Linked DNA regions of Pseudolabrys taiwanensis. Each later gene encodes a partner of the first gene's protein in a complex. Links are inferred from orthologs where the notes say so. Each region holds a gene or a part of one and is shown on either strand. Other genes may lie near its edges.

What was found.
Region 2: the proteins of DW352_RS10865 (region 1) and xseA are in contact, whole or in part, in a cryo-EM structure (PDB 8TXR), measured with the Escherichia coli proteins. The link is inferred for Pseudolabrys taiwanensis from one-to-one orthologs.

What each region holds. Positions count from the first base shown.
Region 1 is NZ_CP031417.1:2,261,753-2,276,232, forward strand. Bases 6,201-9,182 are described here. They hold DW352_RS10865 (exodeoxyribonuclease VII small subunit), read left to right. Parts: upstream 6,201-7,558; coding sequence 7,559-7,807; downstream 7,808-9,182. Other genes in these bases: DW352_RS10855 (SDR family NAD(P)-dependent oxidoreductase), read right to left, coding at 6,201-6,643; DW352_RS10860 (SDR family NAD(P)-dependent oxidoreductase), read left to right, coding at 6,696-7,490; DW352_RS10870 (alpha/beta hydrolase), read left to right, coding at 7,818-9,068; dxs (1-deoxy-D-xylulose-5-phosphate synthase), read left to right, coding at 9,137-9,182. Outside these bases: DW352_RS10825 (autotransporter domain-containing protein), read right to left, coding at 1-989; DW352_RS10830 (hypothetical protein), read right to left, coding at 1,017-1,265; DW352_RS10840 (acyl-CoA dehydrogenase family protein), read left to right, coding at 2,105-3,832; DW352_RS10845 (SDR family oxidoreductase), read left to right, coding at 3,882-4,742; DW352_RS10850 (histone deacetylase family protein), read left to right, coding at 4,844-5,773; more of DW352_RS10855, read right to left, coding at 5,921-6,200; more of dxs, read left to right, coding at 9,183-11,050; DW352_RS10880 (DUF6496 domain-containing protein), read right to left, coding at 11,132-11,344; DW352_RS10885 (TlyA family RNA methyltransferase), read left to right, coding at 11,454-12,185; DW352_RS10890 (MATE family efflux transporter), read left to right, coding at 12,328-13,758; DW352_RS10895 (class I SAM-dependent RNA methyltransferase), read left to right, coding at 13,796-14,480. UniProt on the Escherichia coli protein: Bidirectionally degrades single-stranded DNA into large acid-insoluble oligonucleotides, which are then degraded further into small acid-soluble oligonucleotides.
Region 2 is NZ_CP031417.1:5,245,478-5,259,972, reverse strand. What follows is about bases 5,848-8,844. They hold xseA (exodeoxyribonuclease VII large subunit), read right to left. Parts: upstream 8,146-8,844; coding sequence 6,550-8,145; downstream 5,848-6,549. Other genes in these bases: purD (phosphoribosylamine--glycine ligase), read left to right, coding at 8,580-8,844; DW352_RS27020 (hypothetical protein), read left to right, coding at 8,240-8,497; DW352_RS25020 (TonB-dependent receptor), read left to right, coding at 5,848-6,416. Outside these bases: DW352_RS25050 (DUF4170 domain-containing protein), read left to right, coding at 60-314; DW352_RS25045 (lysophospholipid acyltransferase family protein), read left to right, coding at 322-1,029; DW352_RS25040 (3-deoxy-D-manno-octulosonic acid transferase), read left to right, coding at 1,026-2,330; lpxK (tetraacyldisaccharide 4'-kinase), read left to right, coding at 2,323-3,324; DW352_RS25030 (DUF2093 domain-containing protein), read right to left, coding at 3,430-3,663; DW352_RS25025 (hypothetical protein), read left to right, coding at 3,809-4,165; more of DW352_RS25020, read left to right, coding at 4,233-5,847; more of purD, read left to right, coding at 8,845-9,854; DW352_RS27015 (hypothetical protein), read left to right, coding at 9,969-10,340; DW352_RS25005 (hypothetical protein), read left to right, coding at 10,491-10,793; DW352_RS25000 (hypothetical protein), read left to right, coding at 10,963-11,625; DW352_RS24995 (phosphotransferase family protein), read left to right, coding at 11,636-12,718; DW352_RS27010 (hypothetical protein), read left to right, coding at 12,839-13,009; DW352_RS24990 (nucleoside deaminase), read right to left, coding at 13,044-13,490. UniProt on the Escherichia coli protein: Bidirectionally degrades single-stranded DNA into large acid-insoluble oligonucleotides, which are then degraded further into small acid-soluble oligonucleotides.

The DNA.
Region 1 (14,480 bases):
GGCCCGTAGCTGGCATTGTAAACCATCACGTTGCTGAGCGACGTGAAGTAGTTCAGGGCGTCGACCGTGCTGAATCCCGGCGCCGGCGCCGCGTTGGGCGCGCCGCCATCCTTGCCGGCGCTGATCACACGGATGGGCACCACCTTGGCGTCATAAGCGACGCCGTGGGTCGCCACGTTGTCGAATTTTTCCGCCGCGATGAGGCCAGCGACGTGCGACCCGTGCTGGTCTTTCGCATCCGGGCTTTCCACGCCGACGTCGGTCGGGTCGTAAGTGTCCCCCGGATTGACGAGGATGTAGTTCATCGCGCGCGAGAGATCGAGCTTGTTGCGCAGCGCGTTATTGTTGACGTCGAAGCCGGTGTCGCCGACCGCGACGTAAACCGGATTGTTGCTGGCGTCCTTGCCGGTAAAGCCGCGGCCATAGGCCGTGTTGGCGCCGATCAGGTCGAGGTTCCAGGTCTGGGCGAAGGTCGAGGCGCTGAGCGGAAGATTGGGCGACGGGTTGTTCGCCGTCGGCGCCATGACCGGTGCGGCATAGGCCGAGGCCCCGATGCCGCTCGTGGCATTGCGCGCCGTCATGACCTGCGGCGCGTTGGGCGCGAGCGCCAGCCTGTGTCCGGTGGTGAGGACGCCCAGGTCGGCCGCGGTGGTTAAATCCCGTGCAAGACCAGGAGCCAGGCCGCGCGCGTATTCGATCACCTGATCGCGCTGATTGGGGTTGCGATACACGGCGTCGAACACGCCGGCGAGCACGGCATTCTTCCCGCCGCGCACGGAGAGATTCAGCGCATTGACGATCTCAGGCGGAAGCGCCTTCTCGCGCTTCGCCGCCCGCGCAGGCGATGCCTTGGTGAAAGCTTCCGCGGTCGGTACTTGAGGGAGGGCACCCCAATCACGCGGCCCTGCAACAGCTTGCGTGACCAACAGCGTCAACGCGGTCGATCCCAGCAGCAGCTTGAGATTACGACAATTTCTTCTAAGCACCATGGCCCCCGCCACCCCGAATTCCGCTTGTTATGATTTGAAGTGATGGCCGTCGCGCACGTGTCTGCGTCGCACAGCGACGAGAGCGCTCGGGAGTTCGAGCGAGCGACGGCCAAAATCGTGGGCGCTTCGATCCGCCATCACACAACAGGTGTGCTCGAACGGCGCATCGAGAGGAGCGGCGGGCGCGATTGCTTCACCGTTTCGCGCCGAGAGCATCGCATTCGATTGTTCGGAGGCGATGGATACTTTCAATTCCGACGTCTCGATTTTTTCCATGGCCGCGCCGGCTTTGAGCAAGCCGAAGCGAGTACGATGATACGTACTCTCCGGTATAATTGCGCTCACCTTCTTTGGGCAAGCACTGAAAATGACGATCGCGCTAAACTTGTGCGGAGCACATGCGGGTTCCGAACTGCGTCAAAACCAAATGCCGATTGTGGAAATTGAACTGCGTGCGCGGCCGGCGGATGGAACTCGGCACACCGTGCAGACCACAGCAATGTTCGAACGATAGGCTGCCCATCTTGGGCGATGCGAAGCGCGAACCGGCCGCATCCGGGAGTTCTGTTCGCAAGAGGCAATCGCTGCGTCGAACAACGCGGCACGCGGACGCGTCGCTACGCTCGACGATTGCTAGGCGAGCGACACGGCGAGCGCCGTTGTGCGACCGGGTCTGCCGCAGCGCCGTGCGTCGGCGCGCAACCGGAACCGAAATTCTTTTCTATTGGGCGCGGAGGACTGGCTGGCTGGGGCGCCTGGATTCGAACCAGGGAATGGCGGAATCAAAATCCGCTGCCTTACCACTTGGCTACGCCCCAATGCCGACCGTGCCGGTCGCGCCCGACAATGTCGGGCATCTCGGCGTCGTGCCGATATGCGGTGTGGTCCCCGCAACTCGTTATATCGGCGGCGCGGACCATAGCCGCCAAGCCGTCCCCGATCAACGCCCGCGCGACCCTTTCCCGCCGGAATTTCCCAAGTAAAAACAGAGGTCTTACCGGCCGGCCGTCGCCCGGCCGCCTGCAGCCTGTGCGCCGCGGCATGAAGGCCGGCCGCCCCTTGGCGGCCGGGCACCTCGCATTGACCACAAGCGGCCCCCCGCTAGATTGCCTCGCATGACATATCGCGCCCCCGTCTCCGATATCGCCTTCGCTCTCAAGCACGCCGCCGGCGTGGACAAAGCCATCGCCGAGGGCCTCTACGGCGATCTCGACGAAGCCACCATCGACAGCGTCCTGGAGGAGGCCGGCAAGTTCGCCTCCGACGTCATCGCCCCGCTCAACCGCCTCGGCGACACTTTCGGCACGCCGTTCAAGGACGGCACCGTCACGACGCCGCCCGGCTGGAAGGAGGCCTACACCTCCTGGGCCGCGGCCGGCTGGAACGGCCTCGCCTCGCCCGCCGATTTCGGCGGCCAGGATCTGCCGCACGCGGTCAACGCCGCCTGCATCGAGATGTGGAACGCAGCCTCGATGGCCTTCGGCATAGGGCCGGTGCTGACCATGGCGGCGATCGACGCGCTGCATGCCTACGGCAATGACGACCTGAAAGACCGATATCTCGGCAAGCTCATCAGCGGCGAGTGGATGGGCACGATGCAGTTGACCGAGCCGCAGGCTGGCTCCGACGTCGGCGCGCTGCGCACCAAGGCCGAACGCGTTGGTGACGGCACCTATCGCCTCACCGGCTCCAAGATCTTCATCACCTATGGCGAGCACGATCTCACCGACAATATCATTCACTTCGTGCTGGCCCGCCTGCCGGATGCGCCGGCCGGCACCAAGGGCATCTCGTTATTCCTTGTGCCAAAGGTGATGCCGGACGGGACGCGCAACGACGTGCGTGCGCATTCGGTCGAGCACAAGATGGGCATCCACGCCTCGCCCACCTGCACCATGGTCTACGGCGACAACGGCGGCGCCGTCGGCTGGCTCATCGGCGAAGAGAACAAGGGCATGCTCTGCATGTTCACGATGATGAACCGGGCGCGACTCGCCGTCGGCCTGCAGGGCGTGGCGATTGCCGAGCGCGCCTTACAGCAGGCATTTTCTTACGCGCGAGAGCGCAAGCAGGGCGCCGGCGGCGTCATCTTCAATTATCCCGATGTGAAGCGCATGTTGCTCACCATGCGCGGCCTGACCGGCGCCGCGCGCGCCATCTGCTATGCGACCGCCGTCGCGCTCGACCGCTCACTGCGCAGCAAGGATGACGCGGCGCGCAAGGCCGCACACGAACGCGCTTCGCTGCTCACGCCCGTCGCCAAGGCGTTCGCCACCGACATCGGCATCGAGGTCGCGTCGCTCGGCGTGCAGGTGCACGGCGGCATGGGTTTCATCGAGGAGACCGGCGCCGCGCAGCATTATCGCGATGCCCGCATTGCCGCGATCTACGAAGGCACCAACGGCATTCAGGCGATTGATCTCGTCACCCGCAAGCTGCCCCTCGAAGGCGGCAAGACGGTCGCGCTTTATCTTGATGAGTTACGCGCGACCGTGAACGCCGTACGCGAGAGCAACTCGCCGGCCCTCGGCGAGACCGCGGCGCGGCTTGGCGAGGCCATCGACTCGCTCGAGCGAGCGACGAAGTGGCTGCTGGCGCAAAAGAGCTCGGCCAGCGCGCTCGCGGGCGCGACGCCCTATCTCCGGCTGTTCGGCAACGCTGCCGGCGGTTGTCTGCTCGCCGAACAGGCGCTGGCGGCTCTCCGCGCCGGCGACGGTGCAGGCCGAACCGCGTTGGCGCGGTTCTTCGCCGAGAACATCGCCGTGCAGGCGAATGGACTCGAGCGGACGGTGACCGAGGGCGCCGACAGCGTCACTAATGCAGAAGCGGCGTTAGCTGATTAAATGTCGTCCCCGCGCAAACGGGGACGACAGAAAAAAGTTAGGAGGCCCGATGTCCCTCAAAGGCAAGACGCTCTTCATCACCGGCGGCTCGCGCGGCATCGGCCTCGCCATCGCGCTGAAGGCCGCCGCCGACGGCGCCAATGTCGCCATCGCCGCCAAGACCGCCGAGCCCCACCCTAAGCTGGAAGGCACCATCCACACCGCGGCCGCCGAGATCGAAAAGGCCGGCGGTCGCGCACTGCCGCTGCAAGTCGACGTGCGCGATGAAGCTTCGGTGGCGGATGCACTCGAGAAAACGGCGAAGACCTTCGGCGGCCTCGACATCGTCGTGAACAACGCCAGCGCCATCAGCCTCACGCCGGTGGCGCAGACCGACATGAAGCGCTTCGATCTGATGCATCAGATCAACGCGCGCGGCACTTTCATGGTCTCGAAGTACGCGCTGCCGTATCTGACCAAGGCGAAGAATCCGCACATCCTGACGCTCTCGCCTCCGCTCGACATGAAAGAGAAATGGTTCGCGCCAGCCACCGCCTATGCCATGGCCAAGTTCGGCATGAGCCTCGTCGTGCTCGGCCTCGCCGGTGAGATGCGCGGCAAGGTCGCAGTCAATGCGCTTTGGCCGCGCACCACCATCGCCACCGCCGCGATCAAGAACCTGCTCGGCGGCGACACCATGATGCGCATGTCACGCACGCCGGACATTCTGGCGGAAGCCGCCTGGCGCATTTTCCAGAAGCCGGCCGACTTCACCGGCAATTTCCTGATCGATGACACATTCCTGGCGTCGGAAGGCGTTACCGATTTCGATCAATACCGCGCCGATCCAAGCCAGCCGCTGCAAGTGGATTTCTTCGTGCCGGACGATGTCCCGCCGCCGCCCGGCGTGAGTTTCAAGGCGAAAGCGTAGCCGCTTGCGCGAGTACCCTCTCCCCTTGCCGGAGAGGGGAAGAGAGCGTGTTGCACCGCTTCGCCATTTACGCGAACCAACCGAAGTCCTACATAAACCCCATGTCCACGCTCCTCATCTCCCACGCCGCCTGCCTCAACCACCTGACGCCTGCCGGCCATCCCGAGCGGCCGGACCGTCTGCGCGCCATCGAGCGCGCGCTCGAGGACGAACGCTTCCAATCGCTCGCGCGCGAGCAGGCGCCGATGGCGGAAGCCGAGTTCATCGCGCTCGCGCATCCGATGGAATATATCGAGGAGATCCGGCGCGCCTCTCCGTCGGAAGGCATGGTGCGGCTCGATGCCGACACCTCGATGTCGCCCGGCACCTTCGAGGCGGCGCTGCGCGGCGCCGGCGGCGCGGTGATGGCCGTCGACGAGGTGATGAGCGGCCGCGTGCCAAATGCCTTCGTCGCCGTGCGCCCGCCCGGGCATCATGCGGAAACGGCGCGGCCGATGGGCTTCTGCTTCTTCAACAACGTCGCCATCGCCGCGCGCCATGCGCAGAAGAAATACGGCGCCGAGCGCGCGGCCATCGTCGATTTCGACGTGCACCATGGCAACGGCTCGCAGGACATCTTCTGGTCGGACAAGACCGTGATGTACTGCTCGACGCATGAGATGCCGCTTTATCCCGGCACCGGCGCGGTCAGCGAGCGCGGTGCCTTCAACACCATCGTCAACGCGCCCTTGCGCGCCGGCGACGGCGGCGACCAGTTCCGCCAGGCGATGGAACAATCGATCCTTCCCCGGCTGCGCGAGTTCAAGCCGGACATTCTCATCATCTCCGCCGGCTTCGACGCGCACACGCGCGATCCGCTCGCCAATCTCAATCTGGTGGAAGCCGACTTCACCTGGGTGACGCAGAAGCTGATGGAAGTGGCCGACGCATCGTGCAACGGCCGCATCGTCTCGGTGCTGGAAGGCGGCTACGACCTGCAGGGCCTGTCGCGCTCGGTCGCGGCGCACGTCACGGCGCTGATGCGGGGGTAATTGTCGTTCTGGGGCGTCGTATAGCGCCGTGTCCCGAACCCAAACGCCGCGGCAGTGGTGATGCGGCGTGACTTCGGTGGAATTGATACGTTTGGGATGATGGATTCCGGGCTCGCTCGCTGCGCTCGCGGCCCGGAGTGACAGAGGCTACTTCGCCGTCAGCCCACCATCGATCGGTACATCGACGCCGGTGATATAAGCGGACGCGTCCGACAACAGATAGACGCAGAGCGAGGCTACCTCTTCCGGCTGTCCGAGCCGCTGCAGCGGAATGTCGAGCGCCAGTTTCTGCCGCACGGTGTCGGGGTGGCGTGTGCTTTGCGCGATACCATCGACCATCGGTCCTTCGATGAAAGCTGGACACACGGCATTGCAGCGCACCGGCGGCTGGTAGCGCGCGCCGGCAAGCGCCACCGACTTGGTCAGCAGCGACACGCCACCTTTCGAAGCGCTGTAGGCGGCGAGGTTCGGCCCCCCGATCAAGCCGAGTACCGAAGACAGATTGACGATGGCGCCGCCTCTCTTGCGCAACAGCGGAAAGGCGTAGTGACAGCCGAGATAGGTACCGTCGAGATTGATCGCCATGACGCGCCGGTAGGTGGCGAAGTCGGTCTTCTCGATCGAGCCGACCACCGCGATACCGGCGGCATTGACCAAGCCGTCGAGGCGGCCATGCTCCGTGCCAATCCGGGTGGTGACGTCCTGCCAATGGGTCTCACTCGTGACGTCGAGCGTGGCGTCGACGCCCGCGGCACCGACCAGATCGCTGGCGATGGCGGTGCCGCCCGCAGCCCTGACGGAGCGGACAATCGCGCTGCCGATCGCGCCGGCGGCCCCTGTGACCAGGATGATTTTGCCGTTCAGCTCCACGCGCCTGATCCCCTCATTGCATTCCGGTGCATTGTCGATCATTCATCTGGTCATGTCATCCGCGGCACCCGTCTGCCTGATCACAGGCGCCTCCTCCGGCATCGGCGCAGCGCTCGCGCGCGAATTCGCCCGGCATAATCATCCGCTGCTGCTCGTGGCGCGGCGTGAAGACGAACTGAACAGATTGGCGGATCAAATCGCCGCCGAAGGCCATGCGCGCCCCGCTGTCATCAGCGCCGATCTCGGTACTCCTGACGGCATAGGTCAGCTCGCCGAGGCGATCCACGCGCGCGGGCTCGAGGTCTCGATCCTGGTCAACAATGCGGGGATCGGCCTGCTCGGCGAGGCGGCAGCGCTCGATCTGGCGCGCCAGCTCGCCATTGTCGATCTCAACAACCGCGCACTTACCGACCTGACGTTGCGTTTTCTGGACAGCATCGTCCGCCACAAAGGTGGTATTCTCAACGTGGCGTCGATCGCCGGTTTTCTGCCGGGGCCCGGCATGGCCGTCTATCACGCCAGCAAGGCTTACACCGTCTCGCTCACCGAAGCCCTGCACACCGAGCTGAAAGCCGATGGCGTGAAAGTCTGCGCTTTGTGTCCCGGGCCGGTGCCAACCGGCTTCTTCCATCGCGCCGGCCTGCCGCACGACTATTTCCCCCGGTTCCTCGCCCGGCCCGCCGACCGCGTGGCACGCGAGGGGTACGAAGGCTTCATGGGCGGACACCGCATCGTCGTACCAGGCACCGAGAACCGGATCATGACACTGCTGCCGCGGCTCACCCCGCGCGCGCTGGTGCTGGCCGTCGTCGCGTGGCGCTGGCGACGGCAGGCCCGCGGCCGATAATCTACTCTACCGCCCCTCCCCCACGCCGACCTAATATACTGGCGAACTCTGTCCTCCAGGGAACTGAAATGGCCGACACCAACACTGACGTGAAAAAGCTGCCGTTCGAGCGCGCGATCGAGGAACTGGAATCGATCGTCAAGCGGCTCGAGGAAGGCAAAGTTCCGCTCGAGGAATCGGTGGCCATCTACGAACGCGGCGAAGCGTTGAAGGGGCGTTGCGAGGAACTTTTGCGGCAGGCAGAGGCGCGCGTGGAAAAAATCACGCTCGATGCTTCAGGTAAGCCCTCTGGCAGCGAGCCGCTCGACGTCGATTAAAGGAGATGCCGTGCAGGTCGGACGCCGGCTCATTATCTATGTACAAGGCTACGACCCGCGCGGCCTCGCGGAGTACTATCGGATATTCCGGCGCGAATATCGCGAAACTTGCTCGCTCTACGGTTTAAGCGGCGACGTCGGCAAGCCCGCTAACGATCCCGCCCGACACGTCACCACCTGGAATGCATCGACCGGCGGCGAAGACTGGCGCGTCGACACGCGTTACATGTTCCTGCGGTGGGAAGACATCATCCGAAGGGATTTCGCGCGGCCGTTTTGGTGGAAGATCGCCGCGATGTACTACGCGCTGGGCATCGCCATCCTGAATGGCGTCGTAGCCCGCATCATGCGCGCGCATTGGCGCTTTGGGCTCTTCACGCTCTACCCGATGGTGCTGATGACTTTCTGGATCGCGATGGGCGTCGTCACCGGCCTCGCACTCGACGAAATCGCATCCAACCTCGGCGTTCCGCACTGGCTCGGCGTCGCTGTCGGCGCGGTCGCCGGATTCGCCGTCTTTTCCAGCGCACTCTGGCTCACCGGCCCGCAGACTTATCTGCTCTACCTCTGCGACGACGTGGCTTCCACCTACCAGTACGCACATCGGCGGCGGCCGGATTGGGAAGAACGGATGGAGACGTTCGCGGAATATGTGGTCGACGCGGTCCGGACGAGCGGCGCCGACGAAGTGGTGATCGTCGGCCATTCGTCCGGCTCCTTTCTTGCCGTCGACGTCGTCGACAGGGCGTTGAACCGCGATCCGGCACTCGGTCGGCAGGGTCCCGCGGTACGGCTCCTGACCATCGGCGCCAATCTGCCGATTGTCGGCTTTCACAAACCGGCGGGCTGGTTCCGCGACAAGATCGCCCGGTTGGGCGCCTCCAACCAGATCGACTGGATCGACTTCCAGTCGCGCCACGACATCATGAATTTCTGGCCGTTCGACCCCGTCGCCGACCACGGCATCGATTTGGGGCCCGAACGCCGCAACCCCCACGTCGTGGCGGTCAATTTCCGCGATCTCTGGGCGTCGGACGACTTCGAGCGCCGCCGTTGGCACTTCTTCCGCGCTCATTTCCAATTTCTGCTCGCCAACGAACGGCTCGGCGCGGCATATGATTACTACCTGATTTGTTGCGGACCGTTTGATCTCCTGACCCGCGCGACGGAACCCGACCGGGTCATCGCCGCGATGGCGCCCAAAATGGGGACCAGAGCGGCCCGCAACGTCGAATTGCTCAAAAGTGGCGATGTGGTGTAAGCCTCAAGTGCCGCCCCGGTGGCGGCAGGCCATTTTCAGGCCAATTTCCGGAGTTGCTCGTGCCCGAGATGTCTAAAACCCCGTTGCTCGACCGGGTCCGCGTTCCCGCGGACCTGAAGAACCTGTCGGCTGAGCAGCTCAAGCAACTCGCCGATGAGTTGCGCAGTGAAACCGTCAACGCCGTTGCCAAGACGGGCGGCCATCTGGGCGCCGGCCTCGGCGTCGTGGAACTCACGGTGGCGCTGCACTACGTGTTCGACACACCGGCCGACCGGCTGATCTGGGACGTCGGCCACCAGGCCTATCCGCACAAGATCCTGACCGGACGCCGCGACCGCATCCGCACCCTGCGTCAGGGCGGCGGCCTGTCCGGATTCACCAAGCGGGCCGAGAGCGAATACGATCCGTTTGGCGCCGCGCACTCCTCGACCTCGATTTCCGCCGCGCTCGGCATGGCCGTGGCGCGCGATCTCGCCGGCGGCAACAACAACGTCATCGCCGTCATCGGCGACGGCGCGATGTCCGCCGGCATGGCCTACGAAGCCATGAACAATGCCGGCGCGCGTAACGAACGTCTGATCGTCATTCTCAACGACAACGACATGTCGATCGCGCCGCCGGTCGGCGCGATGTCGGCTTATCTCGCGCGGCTCGCCTCGGGCCGCACCTATCTCAAGCTGCGCGATGTCGGCAAGCAACTCACCAACCACCTGCCCAAGGGGCTGGATCGCGCAATTACCCGCGCGGTCGAGCACGCACGCGGTTACGTCACCGGCGGCACCTTGTTCGAAGAGCTCGGCTTCTATTACGTCGGGCCGATCGACGGCCACAATCTCGATCATCTCCTGCCGGTGCTGCGCAACGTGCGCGACGCCGAGATCGGGCCGATCCTCATCCATGTGGTGACGCAGAAGGGCAAAGGCTACGCGCCGGCTGAAGCGTCGGCCGACAAGTATCACGGCGTCGTCAAATTCGACGTCGCCACCGGTGCGCAGGCCAAATCGAAAGGCGGCGCGCCGCAATACACCAAGGTGTTCGGCGAAAGCCTGATCAAGGAAGCCAAGAAGGACGACAAGATCGTCGCCATCACGGCCGCCATGCCGTCCGGCACCGGCGTCGATATGTTCCAGAAGGAATTCCCCAAGCGCACCTTCGACGTCGGCATCGCCGAACAGCACGCGGTGACCTTCGCCGCCGGCCTCGCGACCGAAGGCTTCAAGCCGTTCTGCGCCATCTACTCGACCTTCCTGCAGCGCGCATACGACCAGGTCGTGCACGACGTCGCCATCCAGAACCTGCCGGTGCGCTTCGCCATCGACCGCGCCGGTCTCGTCGGCGCCGATGGCCCGACGCATGCCGGCTCGTTCGATGTCGCCTATCTCGGCTGTCTGCCGAACTTCGTCATCATGGCGGCGGCCGACGAGGCCGAGCTTGTGCACATGGTGGCGACGCAGGTCGCGCTCGACGACCGCCCCTCCGCGCTGCGCTATCCGCGCGGCGAAGGCCTCGGCGTGGCGATGCCCGACGAAGGCAAGCCGCTCGAGATCGGCAAGGGCCGCGTCCTGCGCGAAGGCCATAAGGTGGCGCTGTTCTCGTTCGGCGCCCGGCTGGGCGAGTGTCTGAAGGCGGCCGATGAATTGGCCGCGCTTGGACTTTCCACGACCGTCGCCGATGCGCGCTTCGCCAAGCCGCTCGACGTCGATCTGCTGCTGAAGCTGGCGCGCGAGCACGAAGTGCTGATCACCGTCGAGGAAGGCTCGATCGGCGGCTTCGGCTCCTTCGTACTGCAGACTCTGGCCGAAAGCGGCGCGCTGGAAGGCGGCCTGCGCGTGCGGGCGATGGTCCTGCCGGATACCTTCATCGATCAGGACTCGCCGGCGGCGATGTATGCCCAGGCCGGGCTCGACGCGAAGGGCATTGTCGCCAAGGTGTTCGAAGCGCTCGGCAAGGACATCTCGGCCGAGACCGTCAAACTGGCTTAGAGATCTCTCCCACCTCCGCTCAAATCCCGCTGTCGCGGGAATGAGCGGAGAGTGGTTTGATTCCGCGTCAGCGGAGCGCGCTCAGAGGCGCTTCTTCTTACTCTTCTTCCGGCCCTTCTTGCGGCTCGGCACTTTCTTGCCCTTGCGCCGCGCTTCCGACAGGCCGATAGCGATCGCCTGTTTCCGGCTCTTCACCTTCTTGCCGCTGCGTCCACTCTTGAGCGTGCCCTTCTTGCGCTTGCGCAACGTACGCGCAACGTCCTTGGACGCGCTCCTGGAGTATTTCCGTGCCATGAGGCTCCCCAGTTGGTTTGATTATCTTCAACGATGGCCTAACCTTCCTGCATGGAACTAGTTCCCGGTCTGCATTCGACATGCATCTTCTTTTGACGAGAGAACGTCGATGACGTTGCGCATGCGCGCCGATCGTCTGCTCGTCGAACGCGGACTGTTCGAAAGCCGCGCCAAAGCACAAGCCGCGATCGAAGCTGGACTCGTCTTTGCGAACGATACTGTCGTGCGTAAGCCATCCGAGGAGATACCGACCGACGCGCATGTCGTCGCAAGCCCGGCTCATCCTTATGTTTCACGCGGCGGATTGAAGCTCGCCGCCGCACTCGATCATTTCAAATTCGGTCCGAAGGGCCGCATCTGTCTCGATGTCGGCGCCTCGACGGGCGGCTTCACCGATGTGCTGCTGCAACGCGGCGCCACACGCGTCTATGCGGTCGACGTCGGCCGCAGCCAATTGCACGCAAGCCTGCGCGTACGTGGCGACGTGATCTCGCTGGAGGAGACCGACATCCGCACGCTGTCACCCGACCGTTTCGCTGAAGTGCCGGATCTCGTCACCATCGATGTCAGCTTCATTTCGCTAAAGCAGGTTTTGCTGGCGGCTCTCGCACTTGCACACAAACCGGCGCAGCTGGTGACGCTGATCAAGCCTCAGTTCGAGGCCGGCCGCAGCGCCCTGAAGAAGGGCGTGGTGCGCGATGCGGCGATACGCCAAGCCGTTTGCGACGACATTGTCTCGGTGGTCGCGGCGCTCGGCTGGGACGTGCTCGGCGTCATCCCCTCGCCGATCGAAGGCGGCGACGGCAATGTCGAGTTCCTGCTAGGCGCACGGGCGGCTTAGGCGGCTTAAGCATCAGGCCAAACGATCCGGCACATCAGCGTCCCTGATGCATGTGTCCGCAAAGCCACCACACTCGAACGAAGTCAGCCGTGCGGCATCGCGTGACCTTTCTCCCGCCACAACCATCTTTATGGTGCCGGCTATGACTCATCGCAACGCAGACATCGCCGCCAGCGCGGGAACGCTGGCGGAAACGAACCATTGGCGCGTCGAAATGAACGCCACGGTGAAGCTCGCCTTGCCCATCGCGCTGACGCAACTCGGTCAGGTCGCGATGATGACCAGCGACCTCATGCTCATCGGGCATCTCGGCGACAAGGCGATCGCGGCCGCGGCGCTCGGCCAGACCGTGCTGTTCGCCGCCTTCGTCGTCGGCATGGGCCTTGTGTCGGCGGTCGCGCCGCTCGCGGCGCAGGCCTTCGGCGCGCGTGAGCCGCGGATGGTGCGGCGCTCCTTGCGCGTCGGCCTCTGGGCGGCCGTGCTGCTCGGCATTCCGGCGACGGCGCTGCAGCATCTGGGCGAAGACATCCTCATCGCGACCGGCCAGGAGCCGGAGTCCGCGCGGCTCGCCGGCCTCTATCTCATCGGTCTCGGCTGGTCGCTGGTGCCCGGCTGGTGGTTCATCGCGCTGCGCGGCTTCATGGGCGCTGTCAATCGTCCGGAGCCCGCACTCTGGGTCACGCTCGTCGCCATTCCGATCAACGCCTTGCTCGCTTACGCGCTGATCTACGGCAGGTTCGGCTTGCCGCGCCTCGAGCTGCTCGGCGCCGGCATCGCGACCACCATCGTCAATCTCGGCATGTGCGTCGCCTGCGTCTGGATTACCTATCGGCAGCGACCGTTTCGCAAATACCGGGTGCTTGGACGTTTATGGCGCATCGATTGGCCGCTGCTCGGCCGCCTCATCGCGGTCGGCGCGCCGATCTCCGGCTCGTTCCTGCTCGAATACGGTCTGTTCGCCACGGCGGCGATCATGATGGGGTGGATCAGCACGACGGCGCTCGCCGCGCACCAGATCGCGCTGCAAACGGCGGCGATCCTGTTCATGGTGCCGTTCGGCATATCGATGGCGGCCACCGTCCGCGTCGGCCATGCGGTCGGACGGCATGATGCGGCCGCCACGCGGCGCGCCGGCTTTGCCGCGATCGGTCTCGGCGCGGTGTTCATGGCCGCGATGGTGCTCATCGTCATCGCGCTCCGCCACGTCATCCCGCTTGCCTTCCTCGGCACCGCGACCGCCGACACCGACGCAACGCTCGTGCTGGCGGCAACCCTGCTGCTGCTCGGCTCGACCTTCTTCATCGTCGACGGCGTGCAAACCGTGGCCAACGGCGCATTGCGCGGGCTCAACGACACGCGCGTGCCGCTGCTGTTCGCCGCGGTCAGCTTCTGGGTGATCGGCTTCTCGACCTCCTACGGCCTCGCCTTCCCTGCAGGACTGGGGGCGGTCGGCATCTGGATCGGCTTCACGGTCGGCCTCGGCATCTATGCCGGGCTGCTGCTGTGGCGGTTCGATGCCCTCACCCGGCGCGGCTATCTGCCGGCGACGCCCGGCCACACGGTGGCGCATTGACCATTGCTCGCCCCCGCGCTTGCCGCTAAGCGGGGGCATGACCGAACAACTCACCATCACCGACATCGGCCATCGCGGCGACGGCGTGGCCGATACGCCGGGTGGCGCGATCTACGTGCCGTATACGCTGCCGGGCGAAGTGGTGACGGTCGACAAGGTCGCCGGCCATCCGGACCGGCGGCATCTCGTGCATATCGACAGACCGAGCCACGAGCGCGTCCCCGCCGTCTGCAAGCACTTCGGTCAATGCGGCGGCTGCGCCCTGCAGCATTGGTCGCTGGCCGAGTACCACCTCTGGAAGCGCTCGCTGGTCGTTGAGGCTTTGGCCAATGCCGGCCTCATCGCCCCGGTCGACGAGGTGATCATCGATGCGCATGGCCAAGGCCGCCGGCGCGCCGTGCTGCATGCGCGGCGCGGCACGCACGATGTGCTCGAGGTCGGCTTCACCGCGCCGCGCGCGCACCACATCGTCGCCATCGACTCCTGCCCGATCCTGGCGCCCGGCTTGAATGGCGCGATCAAGGCCGCCTGGGCGATCGCCGAGATTCTCAAGCCGGCGCAGAAGCCACTCGACATCCAAGTGACGGCGACGGACAGCGGCATGGATGTCGATGTGCGCGGCTCGGGATCGCTGAACGCCGCGATGACGACCGCGCTCGCGAAACTGGTCGAAGCGCACAAACTGGCGCGGCTGACGCGCCATGGCGAACTCGTCGCCCAGC
Region 2 (14,495 bases), 3.0 Mb from region 1 along the record:
CACCGAAGGTTACTCGTCTGTCCACCTCGCTGCCGGGGCTAGCTTATAATAGGTCGACCATGTCCGAACCCGGAAACCACAAGCCGCAACTGTTGCATCTCGTCCTGGGCGGTGAGCTCACCGAGCTCGGCGGCACTGAGTTCAAAGACCTCGAAAAGGTCGACATCGTCGGCGTGTTTCCGAACTACGCGACCGCTCATGCCGCCTGGAAGGCCAAGGCGCAGCAGACCGTCGACAACGCGCACATGCGCTATTTCATCGTCCACCTGCACCGGCTGCTCGATCCGGACGCCACCAGCCGCGCCGCAAGCTGAACGGCCGATGACGCTGCTCAAGCGTATCGTTGGTTCGTCCTCGTTCCAGGAGACCGTGGGAACGCTGGGCGCGTGGTATCTGCGGCTCGTCTGGCACACGAGCCGCGTCGTCCTCGAGCCGCCGACCATCTACGAAGAGGTCAAGACTCCCGCCATTGTCGGCATGTGGCACGGTCAGCATTTCATGGCGCCGTTCATCAAGAAAAAGAACGCGGACCATCGCACCAAGGTGCTGATCTCGCGCCACCGCGACGGCGAGATCAATGCGCGTGCCGCGCGCAAGCTTGGAATTGAAACAATTCGCGGCTCGGGCGCGCATAACGGCGAGTTTTATCGCAAGGGCGGCGTCTCAGCCTTCACCGAGATGCTGGAGGCGCTGCGACAGGGCTACAATGTCGCGATGACCGCCGATGTGCCGAAAGTGTCGCGCGTCGCGGGGCTAGGTATCGTCAAACTCGCGCAGCATTCCGGACGCCCAATTTATGCCGTGGCGATTGCATCGAGCCGCCGCAAAGAGCTAGACAATTGGGATCGTACCGCGATCAATTTGCCGTTCAGCCGGGTGGCGATGGTGGCGAGCCAAGCGATCTACGTCCCGCGCGATGCCGACGACGCGGCACTTGAAAGCGCGCGTCAGCAGGTCGAACAGGAACTCAATCGCGTGACCGCGCGCGCCTACGAAATCGTCGACCGCAAGGGGAGCGCCGCATCGTGAGCGACAGGCTGCCGCTCGCATTGCGCCTTTACCGCGCCGTGTCGCTTGCCGCGACGCCGCTCGCGCCGGTCCTCCTGTCGCAGCGCCTGAAGAAGGGCAAGGAGCATCGCCTGCGGTTCGGCGAGCGGCGCGGCGAAGCGCGCATGCAGCGCCCGCCCGGGCCGCTGGTCTGGTTGCACGGCGCCAGCGTCGGCGAACTCGCGAGCGTGCTGCCGCTGATCGAGCGTATCCATGGGCGCGAGGTGAACATGCTGGTGACCACCGGCACCGTCACCTCGAGCGAACTCGCCGAACAGCGTCTGCCGCGCGGCGTGATGCATCAGTTCGTGCCGCTCGACGTCCCGCGCTATGTGCGGCGCTTTCTGGAACACTGGCAGCCGGACCTGGCTTTGTTCGTCGAATCCGATCTGTGGCCGAACATGGTGATCGAGACATCGCGCCGCGGCGTGCCGATGATCCTGGTCAATGGCCGCCTGTCGGAAAACTCATTCAACCGCTGGAGCACTCTGCCGTCGGCGATTGTCAATCTGTTGCAACGCTTCGATCTATGCCTCGCACGCACGCCGGCCGATGCCGAGCGTTTCGGCGAGCTCGGCGCACCGAACATCGTCACCACCGGTAATCTCAAGCTCGATGTGCCGGCCCCGCCGGCCGACAGCAACAAGCTCAAGGATATGCAGATGGCGATCGGGCGGCGGCCGGTGATGGCCGCCGCCTCGACCCATGCCGGCGAGGAAGAGATCATGATCGCCGCGCATCACCGGTTGCGCGCGAACTTCCCCGGCCTCCTGACCATCATCGCACCGCGCCATCCCGAGCGCGGGCGCGCTATCGCCGACGCCATAAAGGGCGCTGGGCTGCATGGCGTGATGCGCTCGCAAGGCGAGTTGCCGAAGCGGTCGACCGACATCTACGTCGCCGACACGTTGGGCGAACTGGGGCTCCTTTATCGGCTGGCGCCCGTCGTATTCATCGGCGGATCGCTCATCGCGCATGGCGGACAGAATCCGATCGAGGCGGCCAAACTCGGCGCCGCCATCGTGCATGGTCCCAATGTCTGGAATTTCGCCGAGATCTATGCGGCGCTCGGCGAGTCGCACGGCGCCGAGGTCGTGCTCGACGACAAGCGGCTCACGGCCGCCCTCGCCGCGATGTTGGGCCAACCGGCGCTCCGCGACCGCATCGCCCAGGCCGGCAAGAGCACCGTCGAAGGCTTGAGCGGCGCCCTCGACCGCACGCTGCAAGCGCTCGATCCTTATTTGATGCAGCTTCAATTACGACAACGGGCCGACCATGCGTGAGCCGGCCTTCTGGTGGCGCAAGGCGGGGCTTTTATCGGCCCTGCTCGCGCCGCTGGGAGCCGCTTACGGCGCCGTCGCCGCCGCCCGCATGAACCGCACCGGTGCGCGCGCCGGTGTGCCGGTGCTCTGCGTCGGCAACTTCACGCTTGGCGGCGCCGGCAAGACGCCGACGGCGATCGCCCTCGCCGAGATGCTGCACGCCGCGGGCCGGCGTCCGTTTTTCCTGAGCCGCGGCTATGGCGGCAGCGAAGCCGGCCCGAAGCTGGTCGATGTGCACAACGACGCGGCCGCGCAGGTCGGCGACGAACCTTTGCTGCTCGCGCGTATCGGCCCCACGGTCATCGCGCGCGACCGCGTCGCCGGCGCGGCGATGGCGCGCGCGCACGGCGCCGATGTCATCGTCATGGATGACGGTCTACAGAACGGCACACTTACAAAAAATTTTACCCTGGCCGTGATCGACGGCCGCCGTGGCGTCGGCAATGCACGCGTGTTTCCGGCCGGCCCATTGCGGGCACCGTTGGATGCGCAGCTTGCGCGCGTCGATGCGCTGCTGGTGATTGGCAACGGGAGCGGCGAGCAAGAGGGGCTTGCTGAGGCCGATGCGCGTCAGCTCCCGGTATTTCACGGCCGGCTGACGCCGGATGCGGTCGCCATCGGCAATCTCAAAGCCCGCAAGGTCCTCGCCTTTGCCGGCATCGGCAATCCGGACAAATTCTTCGCCACGGCAGACGACCTCGGACTATCGATCGCCGCGCGAAGGGCCTTTCCCGATCATCACCGCTTCACCGCCGAGGAAGCCGCCGCATTGATCGTGGATGCGGAACAGGCAGGGCTCGCCTTGCTCACCACCGAGAAAGATCATGCGCGCATGCGGGGCGAACCCGCGCTCGCGGCGCTGGCGGCCGCAGCGCATGTGCTGCCGGTGAAGCTCGCGATCGACGAGAGCGAGACGTTGCGGCGTCTCGTGTTCGACAAGCTGGAAAATCCTTAGCCCGCGTGCGCGCAGCGAATTGCGGGATTGCCTCGCACTCCCGCCCCGGATTTCGGGCGGCGCTAGGCGCCGGCCCGCTGGCTCATCCGAGCGACAAGGGGCACCCTAGAGGCCGGTTTCCTTGAAGCGCTGCAGGGCGGCTTCCGGCGTGGCATAAGCCTCCTGCCGGTCGACACTCCAGTACTTGAGCTCCTCGAGCGGGATGGCGGCGCCTGTCACCGCGCAACGCACGAAGGCGCCCGGCCGCACCACGCGAAAATCGCCGTCGAGATATTTGACCTCGGCCTCGCCGTTCATCGGCGGCGAGCGGTCGTAGCGATTGAGCAATGCGGCCTCCATCAACAGTGTCGCCGTCAAGATAATCGCTCGCCGCCGCGAGCGAAACCCTGAGACCCGCGGTACTTATGCACGGCCCCTGCAGCCGGCATTGACAGCGGTACCGTCATGGGGAATGTAATATTATAACATTTCGGACAGGCTGGGGATGGGCCGGGCGCGAACAAAGCGGAGACTGACAGGGTGGCTGGCGCTGTTCGCGCTGGCGCTGCAGCTCGTCGCCAGCTTCGCCCACGTCCATAGCGAGGACTTCGCCGGGCTCGTTCACCCCGGCCTTGTCCAGACGAGCCAAGGCGACCTCGGGCCTGCCGGACCATCCGATCCCGACCACCTGACCTGCGACATCTGCGCCGCGGTGCACCTGACCGGCACCTCGGCTGTGCCGACACCGGCCACGCTCGTCCTGCCGGTCTCGACCGGCACTCTCCCGCCGGACGCGGCGCCGGTCGTCCGCCCCCCGGCCCTTGCCGCCGCCTTCGACGCCCGCGGTCCTCCGCAAGCCTGACGTCTCCTGCTCCCATCCGCTGCCGTGACCCACGGCGGCGGCCGTCATGCTTTTGCGAGGTCAACATATGTCCGTCCGCCTGAGCCGCCTGTGCGCGGCCGTCTCTCCCTTCGTGCTCGTCGCCATGTCGGCGCAGGCACAGGACGTCGTCCTGCCCGAGGTCGTCGTCTCCGCTCCCAGCCCCATCCAGCGGCCAGGAACCGCCACGCCCGGCGATACGCTGCAAGGCACGCTACCCGTCGTCACCGACCAGTTCGCAACGGTCACCGTGATCCCCAACGAGCAGCTCCGCCGCAACGGCGGGGCGACGCTGGGCGATCTTCTGTTCGACAAGCCGGGCATCACCGGTTCAAGCTTCGCGCCGGGCGCATCGTCGCGGCCGATCATTCGCGGCCTCGACGTCAACCGCGTGCGCATCCAAGAAAACGGCATCGGCGCCAACGGCGCCTCCGATCTGGGCGAAGACCATTTCGTGCCGGTCGACCCGCTCACTGCCGACCGCGTCGAGGTGATCCGCGGACCGGCGACGTTGCGCTACGGTTCGCAGGCGATCGGCGGTGTGGTCGAGACCTTCAACAATCGCATCCCGACCACGATCCCGTGGCGCGGCTTCAGCGCCGAATTCCGCGGCGGCATGTCGAGCGCCGACAAAGGTTATGACGGCGCGACATTGCTCGACGCCGGCGCCGGCAACTTCGCAGTCCATGCCGATGCTTTCGGGCGCACGACGCAAGACTATCGCGTGCCGCATTATCCATATCTCACGACGCCCGACGCGGCCGATCTGCCCAATGCGACACAACCGGGCGCCTTCAACGGCCGTCAGCCCAGCTCCGCGAGCCTCTCGAGAGGCGGCTCGGTCGGCGGCAGCTACATCTTCAACGAAGGCTATCTCGGTCTCGCCGTCATCCAGAACAGCGCGACCTATCACATCCCCGGCGCGGAACCGGAAAGCAACAACACCCGCATCGACGCGCGGCAGACCAAGGTGCTCACCAAGGGCGAATGGCGCGCGCCGACCGAGGCGATCGATGCGCTGCGCTTCTGGGGCGGCTTCACCGATTACAAGCACAATGAACTGGGCCTCGCCGATCAGAGCGATCTCACCAGCGACGGCGTGCGGCAGACCTTCACCAACAAGGAGCAGGAAGGCCGCATCGAAGCGCAGCTGGCGCCGTTCAACCTGCGCTTTGCGGCACTGACCACGGCCATCGGCATCCAGGGCGGCTATCAGAAGCTCGACGCGCCGAGCCCCGACGGCATCGGCCTGTGGGACCCGAACAACAACAGCCGCATCGCCGGCTACATGTTCAACGAATTCAAATTCTCGCAGAGCACCAAGGCGCAGATCGCCGGCCGCGTCGAACAGGTCAATCTGTCGGGCATCGGCCGCGAGTTCGACGCCGGCGGCTTGATCGCATCGACCGCCGTTTCGCCGCGCTACACGCCAAAGAGCGCCAGCATCGGCCTGATCCAGGACCTGCCGCTCGATCTCGTCGGCAGCATCACCGCGCAATATGTCGAGCGCGCGCCAAAGCCGGCCGAATTGTTCTCCGGCGGCGGCCACGATGCCACCGTCACCTTCGACAAGGGCAATCCCAACCTCGGCATCGAGGCGGCACAATCGCTGGAAGTCGGCCTGCGCCGCGCCAAGGGCCCGTTCCGCTTCGAGGCGACGGCTTACGTGACGAAGTTCAAGGGCTTCATCTATCGCCGGCTGACGGGCAATACCTGCGACGACGCCGGCGTTTGCGGCGCCGGCGCGGGCGAGCTCAACGAAGCGATCTACTCGCAGGCGGACGCCTTATTCCGCGGCGCCGAGTTCCAGAGCCAGTGGGATATCGCGCCGCTCGGTAGCGGCGTGTTCGGCATCGAGAACCAGTTCGACGTCGTGCGCGCCACCTTCTCCGACGGCAGCAATGTGCCGCGTATTCCGCCGGTGCGCCTCGGAGGCGGCGTGTACTGGCGCGACGCCAACTGGTTCGCGCGGGTGAAGTTGCTGCATGCCTTCGCGCAGAACAACGTCGCGGCGATGGAGACGACGACGCCCGGCTACGAGGATCTGCGCGCCGAGGTGAGCTACACGTGGAAGCGCGACAAGCCGGCGCTCGACGAGCTGAGCGAAGTCACCGTCGGCATCAACGGCACCAATCTGCTCAATCAGGACATCCGCAACAGCGCGGCCTACAACAAGGACGAAGTGCTGATGCCGGGCGCGGGCGTGCGGGTGTTCGCAACGGTGAAGTACTGAGGCTCGGCCTCTCGTTCCCTCCCCCTGAAAGGGGGAGGGTCAGGGAGGGGGTCAATTACAGTAACCGCTGGACCCCCACCCGCCGACCTTCGGTCGGCGGCCTCCCCCTCAGGGGGAGATAGAAGAGAAGAGTTCACCCGAACAAACTGCCCTGGCCGCCTGAGCTCTCGTCATCACCGCGCGTGCGCGGCTTGGCCGTCGGTTTCATCTTGGGCTTTGCCGCATCGGGCGCGGGTGGCGAGGCGGGTTTGGCCTCGCCACCCGCCACGGCATTGATACGGCCGTCGGCGAACTCGATCTCCAGCCGCGCGCCGCGCGCAACGGCGGACGCGCTGTGCAACGGATGCCCGTCGCCGTCGCGCACCAGCGCGAAGCCGCGCTTGAGCACTTCGCGATAGGAGAACGCCGCGAGCAAGCGCTCGGCGCGCTCCACGCGCGCCATGCGCTGCGCCAGCAGCGTGCGCATCGCGCGCCCCGCCGCATTGCCGCAGGCGCTGACGCGGTCGCGGGAGCGCGCGATCCGCGCCTGATGCGCCTGCGCATTGGCGACGACGCTGGTGCGCAGCCGACGGTTCAAGTTCTCATAGCGCTCGCGCCGGCGCTCCACCGTGTTGCGCAGGAGCTGCGGCGCCAGACGCGAGGCGACACGCGAATATTGCGTGTGATGGAGCTGCGCATTGGCACGCAGCGCGCGCGGCAGACGCTCCGCGAGGCTGTCGAGCTGCTGACGCGGCTGCGCCAGGATGTCCTTCGGCAGCGCTCGCGTGAGCAGCGTCAGTTCCTTGCGGCGCTGCTCGAGACCGCGCTGCCAGCAGGCGAGCTTGCGGTCCATCAGCTTGCTGATGCGCGCCAGCAGTTCGCCGCGCACCGGCACCGCCATCTCCGCGGCGGCGGTCGGCGTCGGCGCGCGCTTATCGGAGGCGAAGTCGATGAGCGTGATGTCGGTTTCGTGGCCCACGGCCGAGATCAGCGGGATCATGCTGCCCGCCGCCGCGCGCACGACGATCTCTTCGTTGAACGACCACAGGTCCTCCAGCGAACCGCCGCCGCGCGCGACGATGATGAGATCGGGTCGTGGCAACGGGCCGCCCTCAGGCAGATCGTTGAAACCCTGGATGGCGTTGGCAACTTCAGCGGCGCTGGTCTCGCCCTGCACGCGGACCGGCCACACCAGCACCCGCCGCGGAAAGCGGTCGGCCAGCCGGTGCAGAATGTCGCGGATGACGGCACCGGTCGGCGACGTCACAACGCCGATCACTTCGGGGAGGAACGGCAACAGTTGCTTGCGCGCCTCATCGAACAACCCCTCGGCGGCGAGCTTCTTCTTGCGCTCCTCGAGCAACTTCATCAGCGCGCCGATGCCGGCGGGCTCGAGACTGTCGATGACGATCTGATACTTGGACGAACCGGGGAACGTGGTCAGCCGGCCGGTGGCGATGACGTCGAGGCCCTCCTCGGGCTTCACCCGCATGCGGCCGTAGACGCCTTTCCAGATGACCCCTTCCAGGACCGCCTTGTCGTCCTTGAGGCGGAAATAGCAGTGCCCCGAAGGTGAGGCACCGCGGAAGCCGGACACCTCACCGCGCACGCGCACATAGCCGTAGGCGTCCTCGACCGTGCGCTTGAGCGCTGCCGAGAGCTCGGAAACGGACCATTCGGCGATATTCCCGCGGGGCGCCGCGGGTTCCGTATCGGCTACCGCCTCGTTCCTGATTCTGCCGTTAGCCATGCCCCCCTATACGCCCTGCCAGCCGGGGGCGGAATACCACGGGCAAGGTCCTATCAACCCTTTTGGCCCACCCTGGCGTGTGGAGGCGGCGACCATGACCAATCCACACGCGCATGAGCTTGAGGCCCGCAAAGTGCGGGTCCGCTGCACAGAGTGCCGCACGACTTTCCACGAGCGGTTGAACCGCATCATGCACGGCGACCGGGTCCGCTGCCCGACCTGCCACAACGAGATGCGCTTCCACAACATCGGCCACATCCACGAGCATGAAAGCGTGGAGGCCTTCATCCACCATGTCGAGCAACGCACCGCCCACCCGCACTTCACGGTGGCGCATATCGACGACGACTGACCGCCCTGTCGACAAGGGCCGGTTCCCCCTTGTCCTTCCCTCCCCCGCCCGCTAACCCCACCGGGAACGGACGGGACCTTCCATGAACATCCTCATCCTTGGCTCCGGCGGGCGCGAGCACGCACTGGCCTGGAAAATCGCCGCGAGCCCCCTGGTCGGCACGCTCTATTGCGCGCCCGGCAATGCCGGCATCGCGCAGGAGGCGGAATGCGTCGCCCTCGACATCGCCGACCACAAGGCGGTCATCGCCTTCTGCAAGGACAAGAAAATCGAGTTCGTGGTCGTCGGTCCCGAAGCGCCGCTGTGCGCCGGCATTGCCGACGATCTGGAAGCGGCCGGCATCAAGACCTTCGGCCCGAGCAAGTGGGCGGCACGGCTCGAAGGCTCGAAGGGCTTCACCAAGGACCTGTGCAAGGCCAACAATATTCCGACCGCGGCCTATGAGCGTTTCAAAGGCGCCGCCGCGGCGAAAGACTATGTGCGCGCGAAAGGCGCGCCGATCGTGGTCAAGAACGACGGCCTTGCCGCCGGCAAGGGCGTCGTCGTCGCCGGCACCGTCGAGGAAGCTGAAGCCGCCATCGACATGATGTTCGACGGGGGGCTGGGCGAGAAGGCGTGGGAGATCGTCATCGAGGATTGCCTCGTCGGCGAGGAAGCGTCGTTCTTCGCGTTGTGCGACGGCGAGACCGCGATCCCGCTCGCATCCGCGCAAGACCACAAGCGCGTCTTCGACGGCGACAAGGGCCCGAACACGGGCGGCATGGGCGCCTATTCGCCCGCGCCGGTTATGACGCCCGAGATGAACCAGCGCGTGATGGACGAGATCATCCTGCCGACCGTGCGCGCGCTGAAGACGATCGGCGCGCCGTACAAGGGCGTGTTGTTCGCCGGCCTGATGATCACCGAGGACGGCCCGCAGCTCATCGAATACAACGTGCGCTTCGGCGATCCGGAGACGCAGGTGCTGATGCTGCGTCTGATGTCGGATTTCCTCCCGGCGCTGATCGCGGCGCGCGACGGACAACTCAAGCACTTCGACCTGCGCTGGTACGACGACGCGGCGCTCACGGTGGTCATGGCCGCGAATGGATATCCTGGCCCGTATGAGAAGGGCTCCGTCATCAACGGCCTCGACAAGGCCGCGGCAGTCGATGGCGTAGAGATCTTCCATGCCGGCACCAAGAGCGACGGCACGCACATCCTCGCCAATGGCGGGCGCGTGTTGAACGTATCGGCGCGCGGCAAGACGGTGCGCGAAGCGCAAGAACGCGCTTACGCCGCCGTCGATCGCATCGACTGGCCGCAAGGCTTCTGCCGCCGCGACATCGGCTGGCGCGCGATCACGCGGGAACAGTAAGCGGCTCACACCGAGCTAACGAAGACGTGTGGGCGCGCCGCGGGATTCCGGCTGGCGCAGAGCATAACGATCGCTATCTCCGACACGTGGCGGTGGACACGTTGGAGATTGCTTATGAAAGCGCTTGTCACCGCTCTCGCGCTCGTGACGCTTGCGTCGTCGACCGCCCTGGCTGCGGCTCCCCATCACTACCGACGTCGTGCGCCGGAACGCGCTGCGCCGCAGTACTATCATCCGGGGCGCCTCGTGCCGCTGCTTGTCTCGCCTGGGCAAGGACCTCGGCCCGCCGGCACGACGTGGCACGATCACGCACGGTATGGAGAGCTGCCGTATCCAACGGGCACATGGGCGCGCTCACAAGACGGTGAGCGGTACCAACGCGTCGACAGCTATGATGTCGTGCTCAATGGCCAAATCGTCGGCCGCGATCCCGATCCCAACATTCGTTTTCAGCTGTTGCGCGAAGCTGGCTTCCCGCCTCCGTAACGGGATAGTGCTGCGTCTGCATAACATAGTTGGCGCCTCTGCATGCCGATGCCGCCGCACGTCGCATCACCGATAATTTAACTTCCGCGTTATGCCGCTTTCCTTGCGCTCGCGCGTTGTAGGCGGGGGGCTTAGCGAGGGAGATTCATCATGCGAACATTCATCGTCGCGACAGCCCTGGTGACCATGATGGCGACGCCTGTCCTGGCGCAACGCGCGGTCAATGACGGTGGCCCGATGTGGCCATCGACCATGGCCGCTCCCGCCCCGGCAAGCCCGCAGATGCAACGCGCCTGGCGCAACGGCCGAGGCGCTTACGCAGCGGCGCCCGAGAGCGGTGCGATCGCGGCCACGGGCGGCCTGTACGAGAACGGCGATTACGTCGGCTGGGACCCGGATCCGAACATCCGCTTCCAGCTCCTGCGCGATCCGAAGGGCGCAGGGTCGCAGTAACGTCGAAAGCGCCGCGCACGGCGCGTCAAAACAGCAAAGCCCGGTGCTCGCGCACCGGGCTTTGCTACGTCTACGGAGGCATGTAACCTTCGCCACGACGTCGGCCAAGAACGTCGCCATCAGCACGATAACGCGCGTCCTCGGACGCGCTTCGGGGAGTTTGTTCTGAATGCATCCTGTGCTTCGCCTCTACGAAGACGTCCTTTCAAGCGCCGAAAACGTCGAATTCCGCCTGCCGCCGTTGCCGCGCTTCGTCTTCGTCGTCCAAGGCACGGCCACGATCGACGGCAATGTTCTTGGCGCGGGCAAGGCCTGGCACGGCGAGGATACGGTCACCATCAAGCCCGGCGCGGAAGGGGTGACCTGTTGGCGTTGGGAACTGGCGCGCGGCGACCAGGGTTCGACCACCGCCAATGCGCCCGGCATGGCGACGCACGAGAAGCTTTCCGCGTTCCTGGAGACGCTGCCCAAGGGCGAGTTGCTGATGCGCGGCGACAGCGTCGCCTTTCCCCCGGGCGGCTGCGCCTACACGCACCGGCATCAAGGCCCCGGCATCCGCTGCCTCATCGAGGGCGGCATCAGGATCGACACGCATGGCCGCTCGACCTCTTACGGGCCGGGCGGCGCCTGGCATGAATCCGGGACGGACCCGGTCTTCGCGCAGGCGGCGCAAGATCGCCCGAGCCGTTTCATCCGCGTGATGGTGCTGCCCCGCGCGCTCGTCGGCAAAAGCTCGATCGAGTACGTCAACGAAGAAGACAAGGCGAAGCCGAAGGCGCAGCAATACGAGATCTTCGCCGATGCGCCGATTTCCTTCGGCCTGAAAAAGTAACGGCACCGTCATGACCGGCATCGACCGTCAGGAGGCCTTCTCCGGCACCAAGGAGGCCGCGCCCGCGCTGCGCCTCGATGAAGCGCGGCTTGCCGATTATCTCGCGCGCCACATCGACGGCTTCGCCGGACCATTGACGGCCAAGCAATTCAAGGGCGGACAGTCGAACCCGACTTACCTCTTGGAAACGCCGACGCGGCGTTACGTGTTGCGCCGCAAGCCGCCGGGGAAACTGTTGCCGTCGGCGCACGCGGTCGATCGCGAATTCCGCGTCATCAGCGCGCTGCATGCGCAAGGCTTTCCGGTCGCCGCGCCGCTTTGCTACTGCGCCGACGAGAGCGTTGCCGGCACCGCTTTCTATGTGATGGGCTTTGCCGATGGCCGCGTGTTCTGGGAGCCGCAGATGCCCGGCTCCAATCCGGCCGAGCGCGCGGCACTGTACGACTCCATGAATGAGACCATCGCGCGGCTGCACGCCTTCGATCCCGCCGCGATCGGGCTCGGCGACTTCGGCAAAGGCGAGAACTACGTCGCGCGCCAAGTCGATCGCTGGTCGAAGCAATACCGTGCTTCCGAAACGGAAAAGATCGAGGCGATGGAGCGGCTGATCGAATGGCTGCCGCGGCACATCCCGCCGTCGGGGCCGGTGCGGCTGGTGCACGGCGACTATCGCATCGACAATCTGATCGTCGCCCGCGGCGAGCCCAAGGTCATCGCGGTGCTCGATTGGGAGTTGTCGACGCTCGGCGATCCGCTCGCCGACTTCAGTTATCATCTGATGGCTTGGCACATGCCTTATTCGGAAGCCGCGGCCGGCACCGCGACGCTTGTCGGCCACGATCTCGGCGCGCTCGGCATCCCATCGATGGCCGACTATGTCGATGACTATGTGGCGCGCACGGGGCTCGATCCGCGGCCGCATCTTCCGACCTATCTCGCCTATAACTTCTTCCGCATCGCCGCCATTCTGCAAGGCATCATCGGCCGCGTGCGCGACGGCACAGCGACGAGCGATTTCGCGCCGGCCAAGGCCGATATGATCCGCCCGCTCGCCGATAAGGCCTGGGAGTTCGCCCGCGCGGCCGGCGCCTAGCGGCCGGACGGCCTCAACAGACCCTTACCGCGTTTGATCTAATTGCAGCGGGCTTCATTGCCATTCGTTTGAAGTTCAAGGCTAGCTTGCATCGCACAACAGCAGCAAAGCGTTGCATCGATGCGCGTCAAAGACATTGGCCTTCAGATGATCATGCCGAAGACAGGGACATCGCAGGAGCAGCAGACGCCCCCGCAGCAGCAAGCGAATGCGCGCGGCCGGGACGATACACCCGAATTGAAAGTGCCGCCCGCCCAGGGCCTCGGCAAATTCGTCGACAAATCGGTGTAACAGTCGAGTCGCCCCCGCGCAGGCGAGCGGGCGACTATCTCCTCGTCTGGAAGAACTCTTTCAACAACGTGGCTGCCTCGCTCTCGCCGATGCCGGAATAGACCTCCGGCCGGTGATGACAGGTCGGCGCGGCGAAGAAGCGCACGCCGTGCTCGACCGCGCCGCCCTTGGGATCGGCCGCGCCAAAGTAGAGCCGCCGGATGCGGGCGAACGACATCGCCCCCGCGCACATCGTGCAGGGCTCGAGCGTCACGTACAGATCGCAATCGGTCAGCCGCTCGGTGCCGAGAGCCGCCGACGCCTGACGGATCGCCAGCAGCTCGGCATGCGCCGTCGCATCCTTGTCGGCGAGGGTGCGGTTGCCGGCGCGCGCCACCACCGCGCCGTCGCGCACGATGACGCAGCCCACCGGCACCTCCCCGCGCGCCGCGGCGGCACGGGCTTCGTCGAGGGCCAATTGCATAAAGGAGGGCGGCGGCATTCGGTCTCCGTCACGCCCGGCACCCGGATCCGGCTTGGGCCGGCCCGGGCATAAACCTTGTGCCGGGCATCCACGTCTTCTACACGCTGCACAAAGACAGACGTGGATGGCCGGGACAAGCCCGGCCACGGCGTGGAGAGGCATGTGGCCGACAAACCGACCCCGAACGACGGCGACCGCATCGCCAAGGTGATCGCCCGCGCGGGCCTCGCCTCCCGCCGCGAGGCGGAGGCCTGGATCGTGGAAGGCCGGGTGTCGGTCAACGGCAAGGCCATCACCTCGCCCGCGCTCAATGTCGGCCCGCGCGACCGCATCACCATCGACGGCCAGCCGCTGCCGCGCAAGGCGCGCACACGGCTGTTCCTCTACAACAAGCCGCGCGGCTTGGTGACGACGCATTCCGATCCCGAGGGGCGGCCGACCATCTTCGCGTCGCTGCCCAAGGAGCTGCCGCGCGTCATCAGCGTCGGCCGGCTCGACATGAATACCGAGGGCCTGCTGCTGCTCACCAATGACGGAGGGCTGGCGCGCGCCTTGGAGCTGCCGGCCACCGGCTGGCGGCGCACCTACCGCGTGCGCGCGCTCGGCCGCGTGCTGCAGCCCGCGCTCGACGCGCTCAAGAAGGGGGTCACGGTCGACGGCATCCACTACGGGCCGATCGAGGCGACGCTCGACCGCGAGCAAGGCGCCAATGTGTGGCTGACCTTCACCATCCGCGAGGGCAAGAACCGCGAGGTGCGCAAGGTCCTGGAGTCGCTCGGGCTGAAGGTGAACCGGCTGATCCGCGTGTCTTACGGACCGTTCGAACTCGGCGAAATCGACGACGGCGAGGTGCGGGAGGTCGAGACGCCATCGCTGCGCAAAGCGCTCGGTCCCGACCTTGCCAAGCAGGCGGAGGCGGATTTCGAAGGTCCGTTGGAGAGCCCTCCTCCGCTCATTCCCGCCAAGGCCGGACTCCAGAAGGATACGCGGCAAGGCCGCGCGGGGGCTCGCGCGGGAGCCGAT